DNA from 3 places in the Cryobacterium sp. TMT1-66-1 genome. Region 2 is predicted to be linked to each of the others. Evidence: riboswitches for the same ligand, from Rfam matches in the RefSeq annotation. Region 2 holds a riboswitch; each other region holds the start of a gene.

Evidence for each region. Region 2 has a riboswitch for thiamine pyrophosphate ahead of E3T29_RS19360 (3-oxoacyl-ACP reductase). Riboswitches for the same ligand answer to the same signal wherever they lie in the genome.
Region 1: linked by a shared signal. The riboswitch ahead of thiC (phosphomethylpyrimidine synthase ThiC) and the one ahead of E3T29_RS19360 (3-oxoacyl-ACP reductase) in region 2 are both predicted to bind thiamine pyrophosphate.
Region 3: linked by a shared signal. The riboswitch ahead of thiD (bifunctional hydroxymethylpyrimidine kinase/phosphomethylpyrimidine kinase) and the one ahead of E3T29_RS19360 (3-oxoacyl-ACP reductase) in region 2 are both predicted to bind thiamine pyrophosphate.

Annotation. Positions count from the first base shown of each region.
Region 1 is NZ_SOGP01000009.1:330,528-336,765, reverse strand. It holds gene hxlA (3-hexulose-6-phosphate synthase) at 1-134, opposite strand, end outside; gene hxlB (6-phospho-3-hexuloisomerase) at 205-792, opposite strand; gene E3T29_RS07380 (LuxR C-terminal-related transcriptional regulator) at 906-1,733, shown strand; TPP riboswitch at 1,813-1,921, shown strand; gene thiC (phosphomethylpyrimidine synthase ThiC) at 1,915-3,585, shown strand; gene E3T29_RS19605 (hypothetical protein) at 3,945-4,133, shown strand; gene E3T29_RS07365 (BTAD domain-containing putative transcriptional regulator) at 4,291-5,283, shown strand; gene E3T29_RS07360 (response regulator transcription factor) at 5,437-6,180, shown strand; gene E3T29_RS07355 (sensor histidine kinase) at 6,173-6,238, shown strand, end outside.
Region 2 is NZ_SOGP01000025.1:138,397-144,634, forward strand. It holds gene E3T29_RS19355 (bile acid:sodium symporter family protein) at 1-8, shown strand, start outside; gene E3T29_RS19360 (3-oxoacyl-ACP reductase) at 563-1,327, opposite strand; TPP riboswitch at 1,384-1,484, opposite strand; gene E3T29_RS19365 (SDR family NAD(P)-dependent oxidoreductase) at 1,546-2,211, opposite strand; partial or broken gene E3T29_RS19370 (NAD-binding protein) at 2,297-2,584, opposite strand; partial or broken gene E3T29_RS20810 (hypothetical protein) at 2,578-2,646, opposite strand; gene E3T29_RS19380 (hypothetical protein) at 3,045-3,545, opposite strand; gene E3T29_RS19385 (RNA polymerase sigma factor) at 3,640-4,209, opposite strand; gene E3T29_RS19390 (lipocalin-like domain-containing protein) at 4,571-5,683, opposite strand; gene E3T29_RS19395 (hypothetical protein) at 5,828-6,238, opposite strand, start outside.
Region 3 is NZ_SOGP01000010.1:34,348-40,585, forward strand. It holds gene E3T29_RS08390 (GntR family transcriptional regulator) at 63-419, shown strand; gene E3T29_RS08395 (hypothetical protein) at 416-1,399, shown strand; gene E3T29_RS08400 (DUF2834 domain-containing protein) at 1,572-1,928, shown strand; gene E3T29_RS08405 (hypothetical protein) at 1,996-2,247, shown strand; gene E3T29_RS08410 (transcriptional regulator) at 2,237-2,563, shown strand; gene E3T29_RS20470 (hypothetical protein) at 2,631-2,762, opposite strand; partial or broken gene E3T29_RS20195 (DUF4097 family beta strand repeat-containing protein) at 2,779-3,066, shown strand; gene E3T29_RS20200 (hypothetical protein) at 3,073-3,336, opposite strand; gene E3T29_RS20205 (ABC transporter permease) at 3,357-3,605, shown strand; TPP riboswitch at 3,681-3,780, shown strand; partial or broken gene thiD (bifunctional hydroxymethylpyrimidine kinase/phosphomethylpyrimidine kinase) at 3,763-4,605, shown strand; gene thiE (thiamine phosphate synthase) at 4,671-5,315, opposite strand; gene thiO (glycine oxidase ThiO) at 5,359-6,238, shown strand, end outside.

The DNA.
Region 1 (6,238 bases), on a different contig from region 2:
GTGACGGCGCGCAGGCCCTCGGCCTTGATCAGCGGGGTGCCGAGCTCGATGATGTCGACGTGCGGGGCGACCTGCGCGGCGAGCGCGAGCGCGGCGTCGGTGGTCAGTACGTCCATTGCTACCTGAAGCTTCATGGGGTTCTACTTTCTGTTGGGGTAAGCGGTCTGTGGTTTTCAGGACGGGGCCTGGGCCCTATCCGGTTTGTTACTCGAGGTTGGCGTGACGCGGCCAGAGCTCGGCGGCCGTCGCACCGCTTCGCTGCCAGAGCGTGTGGAATAGGGCGTCGCCCACCAGCAGCACGGACTGTTCGAACAGCCCGCCCGAGTACTGCGCCGACACCTGCCCGGCGTGGTCCTGCTTGGCGGCCGCGGGGATGACCACGGTCACCGCGGCGAGGTGCCCGAGGGGCGACTCCGGCGCCGTGGTCAGCGCGAGAACGTTCGCACCCACACCGTGAGCCGTCTCGGCGGCGCGCACGATGGCGCCCGTCGTTCCGGATCCGCTGGCCACCAGCAGCAGGTCGCCCTGCGCAATCGCCGGGCTGGTGACCTCGCCGACCACGTGCACGTCAAGGCCCAGGTGCATGAGCCGCATCGCGGTCATCTTCAATGCCAGCCCGGAACGGCCGGCTCCCAGCACGAACACCCGCGGTGCCACAGCGAGCAGACTCGCCGCGTCATCCAGCACCACAGAAGCGGATGCCGCCCGCAGCGCGTCCACGACGCGGCCATTCTCGGCGAAAATGAGACCGAGGGCATCCGCTGTGGTGGGGGTGGTTGTAGTTTCGGTCATGGGTCAATACTTCACTCTTTCGAGTGGGCGTGCGGCCCGCCAAACGAATGGTTTTACTACCCAAACGAATGGCTCCGGGCAGGCTCCACGGACGGTTCGGATAGGCTATCCGTATGACCTTCCTCGCCGATTCACCCGTGCAGACCGCGCGCAGCATGGCCGCCGAACGCTCCAAGCTCATCGCCGACCTCACGGACGCGCACGCGACCACGCTGGAATCCCTGCTCGCCGTGCTGCGCTCGAGCAGCACGAGTGACACCGCTGCCCGCCAGAAGGCCACCGAACTCGCCGCCGCGGCGATGGTCGCCCTGCGCGCGGTGAGCGACCTCGACCGGAGCCTCACCGAAGAACCTGTTGCCCGCGCCTTCGAACGTCTCAAAAATGACCTGCGTCCGCTGGTGCGCTTCGGCGACCTCGACGTGCAGTTCATCGAGCCGCCGGTCAACGGCCGCGCGCTGCCCGGCGAAGTCGCCCACGAGGCCAGGGCCATCGTGCGCGGCGCCGTGCTCGCCCTGGTCGAGCAGACCGGGGTCGCGCGGGTGCGCGTTCAGTGGGACTGCGACGGCAGCAACCTGCTGATTCGCATTCGCGACGACGGACCGGGCGACCTCGACGCCGAGGTTCCGAGCGTTCGCCAGCTGGCCGCCCGCGTCGTGGCGCTCAGCGGAACGCTGGGTGTCGAGGCGACCGCCGGCTGGGGGTCGGAGATGGCGGTGTCGCTGCCGCTCGACGCGCCCACGGCATCCGTTTCGGCGGCGGCAGCCTGGGGCCTCAGCCCGCGCGAGCGCGGCGTGCTCGAGCTTGTGGCGTCGGGCGCGCGCAACAAGGCGATTGCCGAGGCGCTGACCATCAGCGAGAACACCGTGAAGTTTCACGTGGCCAACCTGCTGCGCAAGGTCGGCGCCTCGACCCGCGCCGAACTCGCCTCCCTCGCCCGCTGAACGGATGCCCGGCGCGCCGCCAGCACGCCGGCCGCCGCGAGCATGGACAGGACTCACGCTAGGGTGAAGGAGTCAGAAGACACACAACCCACGGGAGCGCGCACCAGCGAGCTGAGAGGACGGCCAGGGCCGTCGACCGTTGAACCTGTCCGGGTAATGCCGGCGTAGGAAGTTCGAGAACATGCGCACACTTGACGAAATCTCCATGTCTGAAACCGTCACCACCGGCCCGATCCAGGGCAGCAGCAAACGCTACGAACCGGTGCCGGCCTGGCCAGGGCTCGAAATTCCGGTTCGCCGGGTGAACCTCAGCAACGGCGAACACTTCGACCTGTACGACACGTCCGGCCCATACACCGATGACACGGCCACGATCGACCTCGAGAAGGGGCTGCCGAAGACCCGGGCCGGGTGGGAGCATCCGCTGCCCATCGACGGCGCTGCGACCCAGCTGGTCTGGGCCCGGGCCGGCATCGTCACCCCGGAGATGGCCTACATCGCCGCCCGCGAGGGCGTCTCTGTCGAGCTCGTGCGCGACGAGGTAGCCCGCGGCCGCGCGGTCATTCCGGCCAACCGCATGCACCCCGAGAGCGAGCCGATGATCATCGGCAAGGCCTTCACCGTGAAGATCAACGCGAACATCGGCAACTCCGCCGTGACCTCGTCGATCGCCGAAGAGGTCGAAAAAATGGTCTGGGCCGCCCGCTGGGGCGCCGACACCCTGATGGACCTCTCCACCGGCAAGGACATCCACCTCACCCGCGAGTGGATCATGCGCAACTCGCCCATTCCGGTGGGCACCGTTCCGCTCTACCAGGCCGTCGAAAAAGTCAACGGCGACCCGGCCCTGCTCACCTGGGAGATCTACCGCGACACCGTGATCGAGCAGTGCGAGCAGGGCGTGGACTACATGACCGTGCACGCCGGAGTGCTGCTGCGCTACGTGCCGCTCACCGCCAATCGGGTGACCGGAATCGTCTCCCGCGGCGGCTCGATCATGGCCGCCTGGTGCCTCGCCCACCATCAGGAGAGCTTTCTCTACACCCATTTCGTGGAGCTGTGCGAGATTCTGCGCCGCTACGACGTGACCTTCTCGCTCGGCGACGGGCTGCGTCCCGGCTCCATCGCCGACGCCAACGACGAGGCCCAGTTCGCCGAGCTGCGCACCCTCGGCGAGCTCACCAAGGTCGCCAAATCCTACGGCGTGCAGGTGATGATCGAAGGCCCCGGCCACGTGCCGATGCATAAGATCGTCGAAAATGTGCGCCTCGAGGAGGAACTTTGCGAGGAAGCCCCGTTCTACACGCTCGGCCCGCTCGCCACCGACATCGCCCCGGCCTACGACCACATCACGAGCGCGATCGGCGCGGCCATCATCGCCCAGGCCGGCACCGCCATGCTCTGTTACGTCACCCCCAAGGAACACCTCGGCCTGCCGGGCCGCGACGACGTGAAGACCGGAGTGATCACCTACAAGATCGCCGCCCACTCCGCCGACCTGGCCAAGCAGCATCCGCGCGCGCAGGAACGCGACGACGCCCTCAGCCGGGCCCGCTTCGAGTTTCGTTGGACCGACCAGTTCGCGCTCTCGCTCGACCCCGACACCGCGCAAAGCTTTCACGACGAGACGCTGCCCGCCGGCCCGGCCAAGGCCGCCCATTTCTGCAGCATGTGCGGTCCCAAATTCTGTTCCATGCGCATTTCAGCAGATGTTCGGGTGTACGCCGCAGAGAACGGCCTCACCAGCCTCGAGGCGATCGAGGCCGGGATGGCGGAGAAATCGGCTGAGTTCACCAGGATGGGTAGCTCGGTCTACCTGCCGTTGCGCGTACTCGGAGCCGACGAGCACTGATCGCGGAAGCTGATGGCGCGGCCAGCGGCACGCGCCGGCGCTGGCCGAATTGTGCGTGCGGGCCAGCGCGATCGGCCGGCACGCACAGTTTGACGGTGGACACCAATCCGTGAGTCCCGGGCCCGGCCTAGAATATGGGCCCAGTTTCCGGGACCGGGCCCGGTCAGGTCTGGCGCGCACCCGGGTACACTCCGTCTCATGGTTCTCGCCATTCTCGCCCCCGCCCCGCCGCCGCACCACTAACCCCCACTGCAACGTCCAACCCGTTCCCGGCCCGGGCCCGGAAACCATCAGTAGCTAAGCGGTGACCCAATCACCCCAGCAGGGTTTTCCCATGGTGCCGGCACCAAGATTCCGCCATGACTCCCACAAACGCGACGCTGCGTTTGGTTCGCCTCGACGACGGCGCGAAGCCCAGCACCGCGTTTGGCGACACGACCGCCGTCCCCGGCGGGCTCGCCCGCATCAGCGGGAGGCGGCGGCCGGAACATCCGTTCTGGCAACCCTGGTCTTTGAGATCCCGAATCAGGCCATCGCCCTGGTTCTGAACGGCCCGCAGGGCGCGCGGTTATCGCTCGGAACGGGGCACCACACCGCACCCTGAGAATATCCCCCGAGATTGGGGGTAAATGTCTACTCCACACGCGGCTACCCCGCCCATCGGCATGCGGGCACCATGGTTACATTCCAACAGTGGAGGTCAGCATGACAACTGGATTCGTCACCCGAGAACAGCCCACCGCGACACCAATGGCCCACTTGAGCGTGCACGTCTTTGGAAACCTCAGCGTTCGACGGGGGTCTGTCGTGCTGCACGCCCATGAGCTGGGCGGGCCCAAGCCCCGCCAGATCCTTGAAATTCTGCTCGTGCACCTCGGCTTGCCGGTCTCCAAAGACCGCCTCATCGAACTGCTCTGGGGCGCCAGCGCTCCGCTCGAAGCCCTGCCCACCCTCGAAAGCTATGTGAGCCTTCTCCGTCGCCACCTGCAGCCCGGCGCGGGAAAATTCGGCCCGCTGCAAACAACGACCGGCGGCTACGTGTTGGACCGTGAGCTCGTCGACGTCGACCTCGACCAGTTCGACATACTCCTGCAGCGTGCGCAGAAGACCATTCCCGGCCTCGCGTATCCCCTGTTGCTGCGCGCTCTGGACCTCGCCGCCGCACCGCTGCTCGGCGACGAACTTCTGCCGGCCTGGGCAATGGAAGCCCGCGATCTGCACGCCGCCCGCCTCACCAGCGCCCGCATTCTCGCTTCGGAAACAGCTGCAGCCCTGCACCGCATCGATGACGCCCTCGATTTCGCGAACCTCGCACTGGCCGACGAGCCGTTGAACGAACGAGCCTGGACGGCCCTCATTCTCGGATTGGAGACGAGCGGGCGTCACGCCGAAGGCCTGCAGGCCTACAACCGCTGTCGTCGCGCGATGCAGGACGAGTTGGGCTGCGCTCCCGGCCCGATTCTGCGCGCGGCCCAGCTCCGGTTGCTGCACGCGACCGCAGACGGGGACGGCGACCTGGCCGACGTGCTGTCCGCCCTGCTCATGCTGCACGACCAGCTTCGCCTGTCGCCGACGAACGAGCCTGGGCACACTGCCACCACTACTTCTTCTTCGCGACCAGAGCCGGTCGCGGATTCCCTCCGGGAGGCTACTGATGTTGTCACGTCATTTCTGCGACGCGCCGTCGCTCGCGCTTGAGCTGACTCTGTCGGCCTTTATACCATATGGGGGGCCAAAGAGACAGGACTCGACAAAAACTCATGTTGTCCTGATACTTATTGCGCCAACCGGAATAGCACGGTGTGCTCCGTCAGCATCGAGGCTCAGGAACGGGCAGAGAGGTTCCCGCAGATGAGCGCGCAGACGTCCCCGATGGAACCCGGCATGCAGGGGACCACGGCGACCGCGTCACTTCCCGGTTCGGCCACGGTCGGCACAACCCCGATGGGGCAAATTCGTATTCTCATCGTCGACGACCACACCACCTTCGCCGAGCTTCTCACTGGTTCGCTCAATCGCGAACCCGATTTGTGCAGCGTCGGCTCGGCCAACAGCGTGGCCACCGGCATCGCCGCCTGCCTGGAATTGGTCCCCGACGTCGTCGTCATGGACTATCACCTTCCCGACGGCAGCGGTCTCGTCGCGGCCACAGCCATCCTCGCCCGCGCTCCTCATACCCGAATTGTCATCCTCACCGGCGACCCGGCCCTCGAGGCTCTCGAGCAGGCCGCCGCGATCGGGGTCTGCGCGTTCCTACCCAAAGACGGCTCCCTCGCGACGGTGCTCGACACCCTGCGGCACGCGCGCATCGGCGGTTTCCTCGTGCATCCGTCCCTCGTTAGCCTGCTGAGTGCCCGGCGGCGGCAGCGCAGCGAAGAGATCCCCTTTCCCGAGCTGACCAAGCGTGAGCTCGCCGTGCTTCGACTGATGGGCGAGGGCTCCGACGTGCGGGCCAACGCGAGGGTTCTCGGAATTTCCGAGAACACCTGCCGCGGCTACGTCAAGGCGATCCTGGGCAAGCTTGGGGCACACTCGCAACTCGAAGCAGTGGTTATCGCGACCCGACTTGGTCTGGTGCCGGCGCAGCATGTCTAAGTGGACGCCTGCGCAGCCTCGTGCCAGTAGCATCGACCGCACCCGGTCGGCTGAGCGC
Region 2 (6,238 bases):
GCGCCTAACCGGGGTCTGGCCAGTAATGGAACGGTGGTCGCAGCTTCACGCATTTGGCCAGATGTAAACCGAATCTACCGATAGGTACACAAGCTGGCGACGACGACAGCAATTGCGGTCGCAATGGCCGTTATCCAGGTCGGCACAAGATCATAAGGAACGCTGTCTCAGCGGAGATCCACGTGCTCACACGATAACCGGAGCGCACCGTGCTGGTGCGCCATCGATATTCAATTCCATGTGTCGAGGAGTGTATCCTGGCCCGCCGGGAGGCTGCTCGTCGCCACGTCACCCGCCCACCCGCCCGCCCGCGCGTCAGGATCCACGGTCAACCTCGCAGACTTCCGGCCGTCGCCGCCCCGGTCTCAGCATTAGCAAGTCGGTCACTCCCCCGGGGCTTTAGTACCTGCCGGACGAGGACCTACGCCGCGAACGGGGCCGGGCAGCTCCCAATTGCTCGATGGGCGACTGCGGCCGCCGCCAGGCGGCGCCGTGGTGGCCGCAACCCATAAGGAACGCATTGAAGTGGAGCTGGTGTGGGGCTGACCTGGCCGGCGCTGCCCTAGTTCATTACCAGGCCGCCGTCGACGACCAGGTTCTGCCCGGTGACCGACCGCGCCCAGGGGGAGGCAAAAAAGAGTACCGCATCCGCAAATTCGGCCGGGGTTGTCACTCTGCGTAGCGGGGTGGAGGCGGCGATGAAGTCGAACACGTCCTCGGGGGTAGCCGCGCTGGCATCCGTGGTGCGCAGCAGCCCGCCGGAGACCATGTTTACGGCGATGTTGTGCGGGCCGAGGTCTGAGGCGAGGGTGCGGGTTAGGGAGAGCAGGGCGGCCTTGGCGGCCGTGTAGTCGTGGTAGGGCACCACCGGGTTCTGAAACAGGTTGGTACCGATGTTGATGATGCGGCCAAACCCGACCTCGCGCATGCCTGCCAGCGCCTGCTGGGTTGTGTTCAGGGCACCGCGGACGCTGCCCGAGAATTGCGCCTGGAATTCGTCCCAGCTGATGTCGGCAGCGCCGGAGCGGGCGTCGCCGTTGAAGCTGAAATCGACCAACGCGTTATTGACCACCGTTGTCACGCTGGAGCCGAAATGTGCCTGCGCCTGCGTGAGCATTGCCGCGACCTGGGCCGGGTCGGTGACGTCGGCCTGTACGGCAAGAGCGTGTTCAGGCCCATAGCCGGAAGCCAAGGTTTCCGCCGCTGCGGCGCTGTTGCGATAGTTGATGACCACCCGGGCGCCCAGAGCCGCGAAAGCGTGCACGATGCTTTTACCCAGGCCGCGTGCGCCGCCAGTGACCAGGACAATCTGTTCTGCTATTTGCATGATTTTCTTCACCTTGGGTAAGGCGAAAGGACGAGATCCGGCACCAAAGCAGTGCACGTAATTCTCCGTGACATCCCTTCGCTAGTTCGAACTAGATCAGGTTCAACGGGTGTCATCTCAGCCGACCGTCATGCAGTCGGCACCCCGTGTCGCTGAAAACGAGTATACGCAACCGCCTGGTACCGGAAAATTCGCGTCCTGACAGTGAACGACGCTTTCTAGTCAGCGCTGATCTGGTGGCGGAAGCGATCGCGACGGCTGTGAAGGTTCCAGAGGTGCTCAGCGAGCACTGACGGGTCCTTCTCGGGATCGCCGGCGATGATGCGGCCGCCGATGATGAGCTGGGAGACCTGGATTCCTTCTTCTCCGAGGGCCTCGTTGAGCAGCTGTGCGTAGGCGGCCTGTCCAGCGAATGCGATTGATGTGCCGGTGACATTGCGGCCCGGGGTCACGGCGGATCCGCCGTTGACGAAGAGGATGGTGCCTCGGTTAGCGCCGAGGAAACGCATGCCGGGGAGGACCTGATGCACGGCGGTGACGGGTCCGTAGATGGAGAACTCGATTGGGCCAACGAGGTCGGCGGGAGTGGTCTCCAGAACCGGGCGCATGAAGTCCTTCTGCGGCAACGGGCTGTATTGCAGTACCTCGATCGGGCCGAGAGTTTCTGCGACCTGTTCGAGAGTGCGGGTGATGGAGGTCGGATCGCGCACGTCGGCGACGAAGCCGTGTGCTGAGATGCCCTCGGCCAGCAGTTCGGCGGCGAGGGCATCTACGCGTCCCTGGTGGCGGGCGATGAGCGCGACGGTGAAGCCTTCGGCCCCGAATCGCCGCGCGACGGCGGCCCCGAGTCCTGAGCCAGCTCCGATGATTGCGATAGTAGTCATAGCTGGTACAAGGGCCATGCTGTCCGAGAAATTCCGATACCCGCGCTGTGAGCTCCCGTGAGTGACGAGCCGTGGATTGGTAAGTCGCTCCGCTGCGTCCGGGCTTGGCCTGGCTGGTGGATACCGGGCCGGGAACGGGGCAGTTGGTGGTCAGCACCCAGCATTGACCGGATGCCGTGGACGCGACATCGAAGAGCGCCTGGTGGGTGAGGCCCAGTTTTTCACCGAGCACGAATGCTTCGCTGACGGCGATCATTGAGATGCCGAGGATCATGTTGTTGCAGATCTTTGCGGCTTGTCCGGCGCTCGGGTCGCCGCAGTGCACGATGCGCGCCCCCATCGTGGCAAGAATTGGTTCGGCGATCGCGAAGTCCGCCGCCGACGCCAGGCCGCGCGTCGAAGCAGTCCTCTCGCCGCTTGCAGCTCGGTCTCCATGTCGGCGAGGGTGAACAGTAGGGACTGTTGTTCGACGAGGAGCTAACCTTCATCGGGCACATAGAGACAGGATCGACAATCAGGTCCATGTAGTGCCAGAACTCGCGATGGTCGGCGTAAAACGATGTCGGGTGGGTAGACCGCGCTTACTGGTGCAGAGGAAGCCTTAACCCGAAAAATTATGTACTAGGTGATTCTCGCTGTGGCGGCCGACGCTCGCGACAACAAGTTATGGCCATCGTTGCGGTTCAGGATCAAGCAAACGCCCATCATGTACCCACCTGAATCGACCCGGAGCGATTTCTCGTTCAACCGGATGCTGTGTGAGCCTCTCCCCACCGTCTGACGCCGATGGGACGATACCACGCAGCGTTCCCGACCGCTCTCGCGAGCCCGGATCAGCCCGGGAACGCTGCGTCGTAGACCGCGCGAAGCTCGGCACTGTCAGCCCCGGTCACGCCGCATCCCGTGATCGTTCCATCGATTGCGCCGACGAGGTAGCTCTGGCCGACCTCGAAGGGCACGCCTGAGAAGTCGGAGGTCATCGTGTCGACCTGCGCCACCTCCACGCGGTCGGCGACGTCGCCGACAAAGCGCTCCGTGACCTCCAGCACAACGGTGTTGCCCTGGATCTGCAGCACCGTCGCGGCGAACGCCTGCTCCTGCGCCGCGACGGTCGCAGGCTCAAGCGGGAGGCAGCTGCCACTCGCCAGGCCTCCGCCCATGGGAGGCTGCAGCGACTCGACGGTGGGTTCCGGGCCACCGAGAACGAGAGGCGCGACGATTGCAGCGGCGATGGCGAGGCCGGCGGCGACGCCGACCACCGGCATCCACCGCCGGAACGCGCGTCGTGGCGTCTCGGGCGTGGCGGTCGTGGTGGGTGAGGATTGGTCGGTCATGATCTGCTCCATTCTGTGGTCGAGCCACGTCGGCGAGGCAGGGGGCAGCGCGCGGGCCGGATCGGCGGCGCGCAGCTGATCGCGCAGCGCACGGTCATCGTCGTGCATCTTCGCTCCCTTCGTCGTAAGTTATATGTCCGGTCGAGTGGCCGGATTTCAGTAGCTCCTGCTTGAGGCGCGCCTTCGCGCGGTGCAGCCGGATCGCCGCTGCGTTCGCGCTGATGCCGAGCACAACGGCAATCTGCGGGCTCGTCAACTCGTCCCACGCCCACAGCCGCAGGATCTCGGCATCGTTTCGACGCAAGCCGGCGAGGGCTGCGGTCACGCGGGCCGCCACGGCGGTGCCTTCATCGACGGTGGATGCTGCGGGGTTCTCGTCCGTAACGGCCGGCGGAGGGTCGATGGCGATGATGCGGCCGATGAGACGCGTGCGGCGACGCTCGGCGCGTTGGGCGTTGCTGAGGCACTGTCGAGCGACGACGATCGCCCAGGGGAGGGCATCGTCGGGAACCTCGTCGAGGCGGCGCCAGCACACGAGCAGGGTGTCGCCGATCACGTCGTCGGCCGTTGCGGCGTCGGTGCGGCGGTGCAGGTAGTGGCGCACAGGGTCGCCGACCAGCACGACCAGGTTGCGCATCCGCTTTTCGCGCTCGGTGTCGGTCACAACTCTCATACTGAGGCATGTCCGGCACGGGCGCGAGGATTTCATGCGAGGACGGACGTGGTCGACTCGCTGGATGGCAGTTTGGTCGCAGCGAACCTCATCTATTTCCGCAGGTGTGTAGTTCGAAAGTGATGCGAATCACTTTCGAACTACAGGTCTCGATTCGCATGAAATCGACCTTGTCCTTCGCTCAGCAAATCCGACCGGCTGCGGGAGGCACAATTCTTTAAGGCGTCACAAGTCGTCTGGGATGCAGACTCCGTCGTAGAGTTTCGCGGGAGTTGCGCCGCTGCGCGCCAGGCGGAACTCGCGCGCACTGGCCCAGATCCTGCGGGGCGCGCTGCGGCCATGCGAACAACCCTCAGGTCACCGGAAGGCGGGTCTTGCCCAGGTACATGAGCTCCCAGAGCGCCTTGGTCTCGGTGTATTCCTCGACCAGAACATCGTCGAGGTACCGGCGCAGAGCCAGGGTTCCGGTAAAACGCAGGTAGGCTGCGTCGAACCGCATCACGCGCGCGAGCAGCTTCGCGGCCGGCGGCACGACGTCGATGAATCGTGTGCGCAGCAGCGTCTCCTCCCGTTCGAAGGTGATGGTGAAGCGGTCGGGGCCGGCGCGGTAGTCGTAGGTGAGGATATCCGCTACCGGCTTACCAGTGGGAGCGTCGATGCCGATACGGTCGGTCGTGACCGCCACTTTGGTGCCGTCGTCGGCCACGACAACACCATCGCGGGCGAGATGCAGGGTGGTGAGCGGCTCGTAGCCGTAGGCCTTTTCGGCAGTGATGTGCGCGGCGATCAGGCTGTACGGCCCCACCTGCGCGCGTCCCCAATACCAGTTGTGCATGAGTTCACGCAGAGGCGCATCGCCCCAGTTGTGATCGTGGTAGCCAACCCCTGTGGTTTTGACGACCTGCCCGTCGACCGAGTACTCGGCGTCGACGCGCCCGTTCGGCACCGCCACAAACCAGGCGAACGTCTTCTCCACGCCGTTGCGCGCGAACATCTCGTAGCCGGTCGCCGGCCGCCAGGCCGGCACCGTGCCGCTGAGCGTCACGTTCACCGTGATGTTCTCGACGGATGCGCTCACCCGGTAGGTCTGTAGATCACCGCTGAAACGATTGTCGCCGATGCGCACATCGCAGCCGTCGGTGGAGGCACTGAACTGCTCGGGATCGGCCGCGAAAGTCCTCTCGAACGACCGTCCATCGGGCAGGTCGAGGTTTATGTTCACGAACGGAGCCAGGCGGGTGCCCGGCGTCGCGGGGTTCTTCGTATAGAAGCCCACGACGAGCTTGGCGCCATCGTCGAGACTCGCGTCGAAATACCACCACTCGTACGACCCACGGCGGTTCGGGTCGGTGCGCAGACCGTCTTCGAATTGCGCCGTGCTGAGCGGGTTGAGGCCGAGCCGAGCGAAATCAGCCGGGTCGGCGGCCAGGCGCACACGCTTCTGGCCAGCACTCGTAGTGGTCATGGCGCTCCTTCTATCGATGACCTAGGTATACATCAGACTCAATATGCGCATGCTGCCGAGCATGCACCAAGGACGGGCCTCACGCTGTGTGCGTGGGGCCCGCCTGGTCCCGTGAGGGAATTCGAGTGGGTTTACCGGTGCTTGTTAGCCTTTTTTGATGACGACGGTGGTGTTGTCGGTGTAGTAGTTGCGTTGGAAGTCGATCTTGGTGGTGGTTTTGGCGATCACGGCGCAGTTGGCGACCTTGGTGTCTTTGCCGAAGGTGTTGTCCTTGATGATGGTGCCTTGGAGGGGGCCATAGGCTTTTTCGGCAATGTTCACGGTGCAGGCCCCGCCATTGGCGAAGTTGTCGGCGAAGGTGAAGTTGGATACCGTTCCGCGGTCCTGAGTGATTTGTACGGCGGCGCTGTGCGAGTCGGTCAGGCGGTTGCCGGCGACCGTGATGTTATTGCCAGACTGAACCTGGATGGAGTCGTCGTGACTGGGCGAACCGCCCTGATTCGGGTCATTGCGGTAATGCATGTGGTCGTGGATCCAGGAGTCCTGCAGGCTCAC
Region 3 (6,238 bases), on a different contig from region 2:
CCTAGAGCTCGACCTGCCGATCGAATTCTGCGCGAGTCGATTGTTCTAGTAGCCTTGCAAACATGTTGTTCGTGGTGGATGCGGCTTTGACGGTGTCGCTGGCCGCGCAGATCGCCGTGCAGGTGCGTTCCGGGGTCGTGAACGGTGCGCTAAGACCCGGCGACCGGCTGCCGCCTGCACGTGATCTGGCAAAGTCTCTGCGAGTGAACATGCACACGGTATTGCGCGCCTACGCGCAACTGCGGGACGACGATGTGATTGAGATGCGTCAGGGGTGCGGGGCGTTCGTGCGCCAGGACGCTGGCGCTGGACTTATTCGGGTGACCGAGTTGGCCTCCGAATTGATGCGCGAGGCGCGCAAGTTGGGGCTGACGCAGCCAGAGATTTTGCGATTGATCCAGAGGGGTGGAACGACATGAGTGACAAGAATTTGAGTGGTGAGATGACCCGGAGAAGCCTGGCCGGGGCATCCCTGTGCGTGCCGGTGCTGGTGGTGATCATCTCGTGGCTGGCGTGGCGGGACGCCCTTCCGGCCGAGCTCGCCTCGCATTGGTCGGGTTCGGGACCGGCTGACGACGCGATGGCCATTGGGGCCTTGCTCGCCCTGAACCTCGCAATGACGGGCGTGCCAGCCGTTGCCGGATTCGCGGTAAGTTTTTGGCCCGGAATCAGCAGGCGGGCCAGGCGCGGTTCCTACTTCTTTTTAGGAGTGTTTGGCGGGATGGGCGCCGCCGCGTGGTTGCTCTCCGCTGGATTGACTATGCAGGTCGGCGACCCGTATGAGGTTGTACTCGGGCCGTGGGTCATCGTATCCATCGTCGCGGCAGCATATGGGCTCATCCCATTTGCAATCTCGCCCAAGCCGCGTATCGAGGCGACGGACGTCGAGAAGCGATTCGAATTCGCGCCCAGTGAGACGGGCGCCTGGTCCCAAACGATCACGGGAAACATGTTCCTTTGGGTGGCGATTGGACTGATCGTTCTCGGCTCCGTGATCTATGCACCAGCGGTCATCGACGGGCGCGCCTCCGACCAGATCGTCGGCATAGCAGTCATGGCTGCAGCCATTGTGCTGGTTGCCTCGTTCGTTCGTCTGCGCGTGACCGCCGATTGGCGCGGCCTGCGGGTGGTCTCGGCGCTATTTCGGATTCCGCTGAAACGCATCCGCTTAGACGCCATTGACGTTGTCGAGGCCGCCGAACTTCGACCAGCCGAGTGGGGCGGGTGGGGCTACCGAATCATGCCCGGACGATCCGCTGTCATTCTGAGGAAGGGACCAGGGCTGATTGTGACGACCAGGAACGAAAAGCAGTTCGCGATCAGTCTTGACGATCCCGAAACGCCGGCAGCTCTCCTGGCCACTCTTCGAGACGGCCAGCCCGTGGCGCCAGAGGCGTAGCGATTTGGAGATTATCGATGGTTGCGGCCACGGAATCCCGCTGCAACGCCCCGACTGGTTCAACGGCCGCGTTGCCGCCTGGCTCGCCCAGCGATAAGCCAAACCCGGCGCTAGTCCGATTCTGCGTGGGCCGGCGACTTCGACGCCAATGATTGGCGAGCATAATGTCGGCATGACCAAACACTGGACCCCGCTCGCTTTCGTCTACCTGGCGCTCGGCCTAGCCGGGCTCGCCGGCACCTGGACCTACAACGTGGTCGCGATCATTCAGCTGCGCGACTTCGTTGGCGACTGGGTGAACAGCGGGCCGGCGGTGTCGTCACTCACCGTCGACCTGCTCATCGCCGCGGTGGCTGGCAGTATCCTGATCATCGTTGAGGCGCGACGCCTCGGCATGAAGCGGGGCTGGCTCTACGTCGTTCTCTCGGGTCTAACGGCCTTCGCCTTCACCTTTCCGCTGTTCCTCGCGATGCGCGAGCGCACCCTGACGGCGGCGCGTACGCCAGCGGCGCGACCACCCTTGACCTGAACGAGACGACCGCGCGAACCCTGGTCGGGCCAGCCCGCAGTCCGATTTTTGCTTAACGACACGGCAAGTGATTGACTTACCGGCATGGAATCTGAAAGCGCACCCACGGATTCCCGGCCCGGCCGGCCCGCTGAGCCTGATGATTCTCATTGTGCTGAGCGTCGTCATGCTCGGAGCATTCGTGCTCTCGATCGTGTTCGAGGTCACTGACCAGCGCGCCTGGATTGTCCTGACCACTGCGGTCGTCTTCGTCATGGCCCTCGTCAGCTCAGCACTCTATGACCTCGCGAACGCCCGGGAACTGCTCCGTGGCTGCTGACTCCCGATTCGACGACGCAATCCACGCGCCAACCCGTCTGCGGTTGTGCGCGCTGCTTCGGGCGACCGGCGCCGCGGAATTCACCACTATCGCCGCCACATTGGAACTGACCGAGGCGACGCTCTCGAAGACCATCCGCAACCTGATCGAGCTCGACTACGTCGTGACCGTGAAACAAGCCTCGCCAGCACGAGCGGATGCCCGCCGCACCACCAGCGTGGCCCTCACCCGGCGCGGCCGCGCGGCCATCGACGGCCATCTGGCGGCGCTCCGCGAGCTGTCGGCCGAAGCCCCGACCAGCATGACATTATTATGACTAACCGCCGTGGTATCACCATGGTGATATGGAACTCGGACAGTACGTCAACGACCTGCAGCACCAGCTAGCGGATGCCGCCGACAACGGCAGCGCAGATACGCGCGCTGCGGCCGAGCGACTTGCTGCCGAGCGGGTCGCGGCTCACCGCCGAGGTCTCGGTGGGCGGGGTCCGAACGGTCGGCCGACTCGGGGCCACCCGCCTCAAAGCCTCGATGGGTCCGGTCGATCTCGGTACCACCGGCGACCTGTCCCTGCGCGCCGGACACGGCAACGCAACGGTGCGCACAATTCAGGGTGCGGCCGACATCACCGCCGACCACGGCCAGATCCGGGTCGGAACGGTCTCCGGCGACGCCGTACTCAAAGCGTCCCACGGCAGCGCGCAGATCGATGAAGTCGGCGGTGACCTCGACGCGAAACTGTCCTACGGCGACCTGGAAATCACGCGAGTGCAGGCATCCGTTTCGGCAAAGACCGCATACGGGAGCATCCCGCTGCGGGAGGTTTCATGCGGTTCCGTGCAGGTCGAGAGCGGATTCGGCCAGGTCACCATCGGCGTCAAGCCGGGCGTGCCGGCCTGGCTCGACCTGTCGTCGAAAGATGGCCACGTGCGCAATGAGCTCGTCGGCGAGAGCGCTCCGGAGGCATCGGAGCAGGCCGTTACGGTGTGGGCCCGTACCCAATGGGGAAATATCAACATTCGACGTGCGCGACCAGGACGGCGTGCGCGCCGTCATCGGCCGCACCGGCCAGTTTTCGGCGGTCGACAAACTCCTGAACGGCGAGCAATATGCCCCTCGTTCTCACCGTGCTGCCGCTCTTCGGCAGCGGCTTCGTGCCGACCGACTCGATGCCGGTGTGGCTGCAGTGGTTCGCACAGTACCAGCCCTTCACTCCGTTCATCGAGACAACTCGCGGGCTGCTGCTCGGCACCCCACTCGGCTGGAACCCCGTGTTCGCCATCGGGTGGTGCGTCGTGATCGTGGCCGTTAGTTACGTCTGGTCACGGGCGCTCTACGAGCGCAAGTCGGTGCACTAGATCCGTGTCACCAGGGCGGGCGGTTGCGGCCGCCCGACCCCTTGTGTGCTGACGGCCGGCGCGCGTATAGGCTGGAGTCTTGACACGGGGTGCCGCACAGACTGTGCGTGCTGAGATCAATACCCGTTGAACCTGTCTAGTTAGTACTAGCGAAGGAATGTCACGGATGATCGATCGAACCCAGCCTGCCCTGCGGCAGATTCCCCGAGTCCTCAGTATCGCGGGTACCGATCCGACCGGCGGTGCCGGCATCCAGGCCGACCTCAAGAGCATCGCGGCCAACGGCGGCTACGGCATGGCTGTGGTGAGTGCACTGGTGGCGCAGAATACGCGCGGGGTGCGTTCGGTTCACATCCCGCCGATCGATTTTCTGCGCGAGCAATTGAACGCTGTCAGTGACGATGTGACCATCGACGCCGTGAAGATCGGCATGCTTGCGCAGCTCGATGTGATCACCGAGGTGCGCGACTGGCTCTTCCGGTGCCGTCCGCCGCTGGTCGTACTCGACCCGGTGATGGTGGCAACGAGCGGCGACCGCCTGCTCGACCCGGCAGCCGAGCAGGCGCTGCGCGACCTGATTTGCCACGTTGACCTGGTCACGCCCAACGTTCCCGAGCTGGCCGTTCTGCTCGCTGAGCCGCCGGCCGCCAACTGGGCGGAGGCCCTCGCGCAGGGCAAACGATTGTCGGACAGCACGGGTGCTACCGTACTGGTCAAGGGCGGCCATCTCAACGAAACGAGCTGCCCAGATGCCCTGGTCAACACCCACGGGCTGCTTGCCCAGTGCGTGGTCGAGGTCGCCCTGCCGCGCATCCGCACCACAAACACCCACGGCACCGGATGCTCACTCTCCTCGGCGATGGCCACGGTGCAGGCCAGAACCGGTAACTGGGCGAAGTCCCTGGCCGAAGTGAAAGACTGGCTCCACGACGCCCTGGCCCACGCCGACGAGCTCGAGGTCGGGCAGGGAAACGGGCCGATCCACCACTTTCATCGACTTTTCGACCGTGCGAATTCTGCCCTGATTGCGGGCATGAGATGAACGGGGCGACGACGTGGGCGCGACTAGCCGAGCGGCGGGAGGCTGGCGAGAAGCCGCTCGGCGGCATCCGTCGGGTCATCGGCGTCGGTGATCGCGCGCACCACGACCACCCGGGTGGCGCCGGCTTCGACCACCTGGTCGATGGTGCCGAGGTCGATCCCGCCGATCGCAAACCACGGGCGAAGGCTGCCAGCGGATGCGCTCTGCTCGGCCGCATAGCGCAACAGACCGGTTCCGACCGCTGCCCGACCGGGTTTGGTGGGCGTGGCCCAGACCGGGCCGACGCAAAAATAATCCAGACGGTCAGTTACGAGAGCGGCATCCACTTGTCCGGTGGTATGGGTCGACAAGCCGATGCGGGCCGCGTCGCCGAGCAGCGTGCGGGCGGCGGGCAGCGGCAGGTCCGTCTGGCCGACATGAAAAACCGGCGCTCCAGCGAGAACGGCGATATCCGCGCGGTCGTTGACCGCCCAGAGCCGGGCGTGTCGGTCGGCGACCGAACGCAGAATCTCGAGATAGTCGAGCTCCTCGGCGGCATCGATGGTCTTGTCCCGCAGTTGGATGATGTCGACCCCGCCGGCGAACGCGGCCGTCACGAAGTCGGCGAAATCGCCGCGCTCCGTACGGGCATCGGTGCAGAGATACAGCCGGGCGGTGATCGGGTCCATGCGACCAACCCTAAAGGGCTTCGGCCCGGCCTCGGTGCACACGATGAGTGAGCGGCGCGCACAGCGTACGGTCGACGTAGCCGTCATCGGCGGCGGCGTGATCGGGCTCGGCATCGCCTGGGCTGTAGCGCAGTCCGGCCGCACGGTGGCCGTCATCGACCCGGATCCGGCCGGTGGTGCCACTTTTGCTGCGGCCGGAATGCTCGCCGCGGTCAGCGAACTGCACTACCAGGAGGAGGCGTTGCTCGAGCTCATGCTCGCCTCCTCGAACCTGTATCCCGGCTTCATCGACTCGCTCGCGCCCGACAGCTACCTGACCGGTTACCAGCGTACGAGAACCCTGAATGTGGGCGCAGACGCGGCCGACCGGCAGGCGCTCGCCGACCTGCACGGCGTGCAGGTAGTCAACGGACTGGGCGTCGAGGCCATCACCGTTCGCGCAGCGCGGGTGCTCGAACCGTTGCTCAGCCCCCAGATTTCTGGCGCCTTTGTGGTGGAGCAAGACCATCAGGTCGACCCGCGCCGGCTCACCGAGTGCATCCAGTTGGAGCTCGCGCGCCACGGCCAGGACGCCGTCATACGCGTGCAGGCCAGCGGGTTGCTGCACGAGAATTCAGCGGATGCCTCCTCCCGCGTCACCGGCGTCGCCCTTTTCGACGGCTCAACGGTCACAGCCACCGAGGTGGTCGTGGCCAACGGGCTCGGAGCGGCAGCACTGGGCGGGCTGCCCGAACACCTCAACCTGCCGCTTCGCCCGGTCTACGGGGACATCCTTCGGCTGCGGGTGCCCGAGCACCTGCAACCCCTGCTCACCTGCACCGTTCGCGGACTGGTGCACGGTGTGCCGGTATATCTGGTTCCGCGCACCGATGGAACGCTCGTGATCGGAGCCACCCAGCGCGAAGACGGCTCGGGCGTGGTGT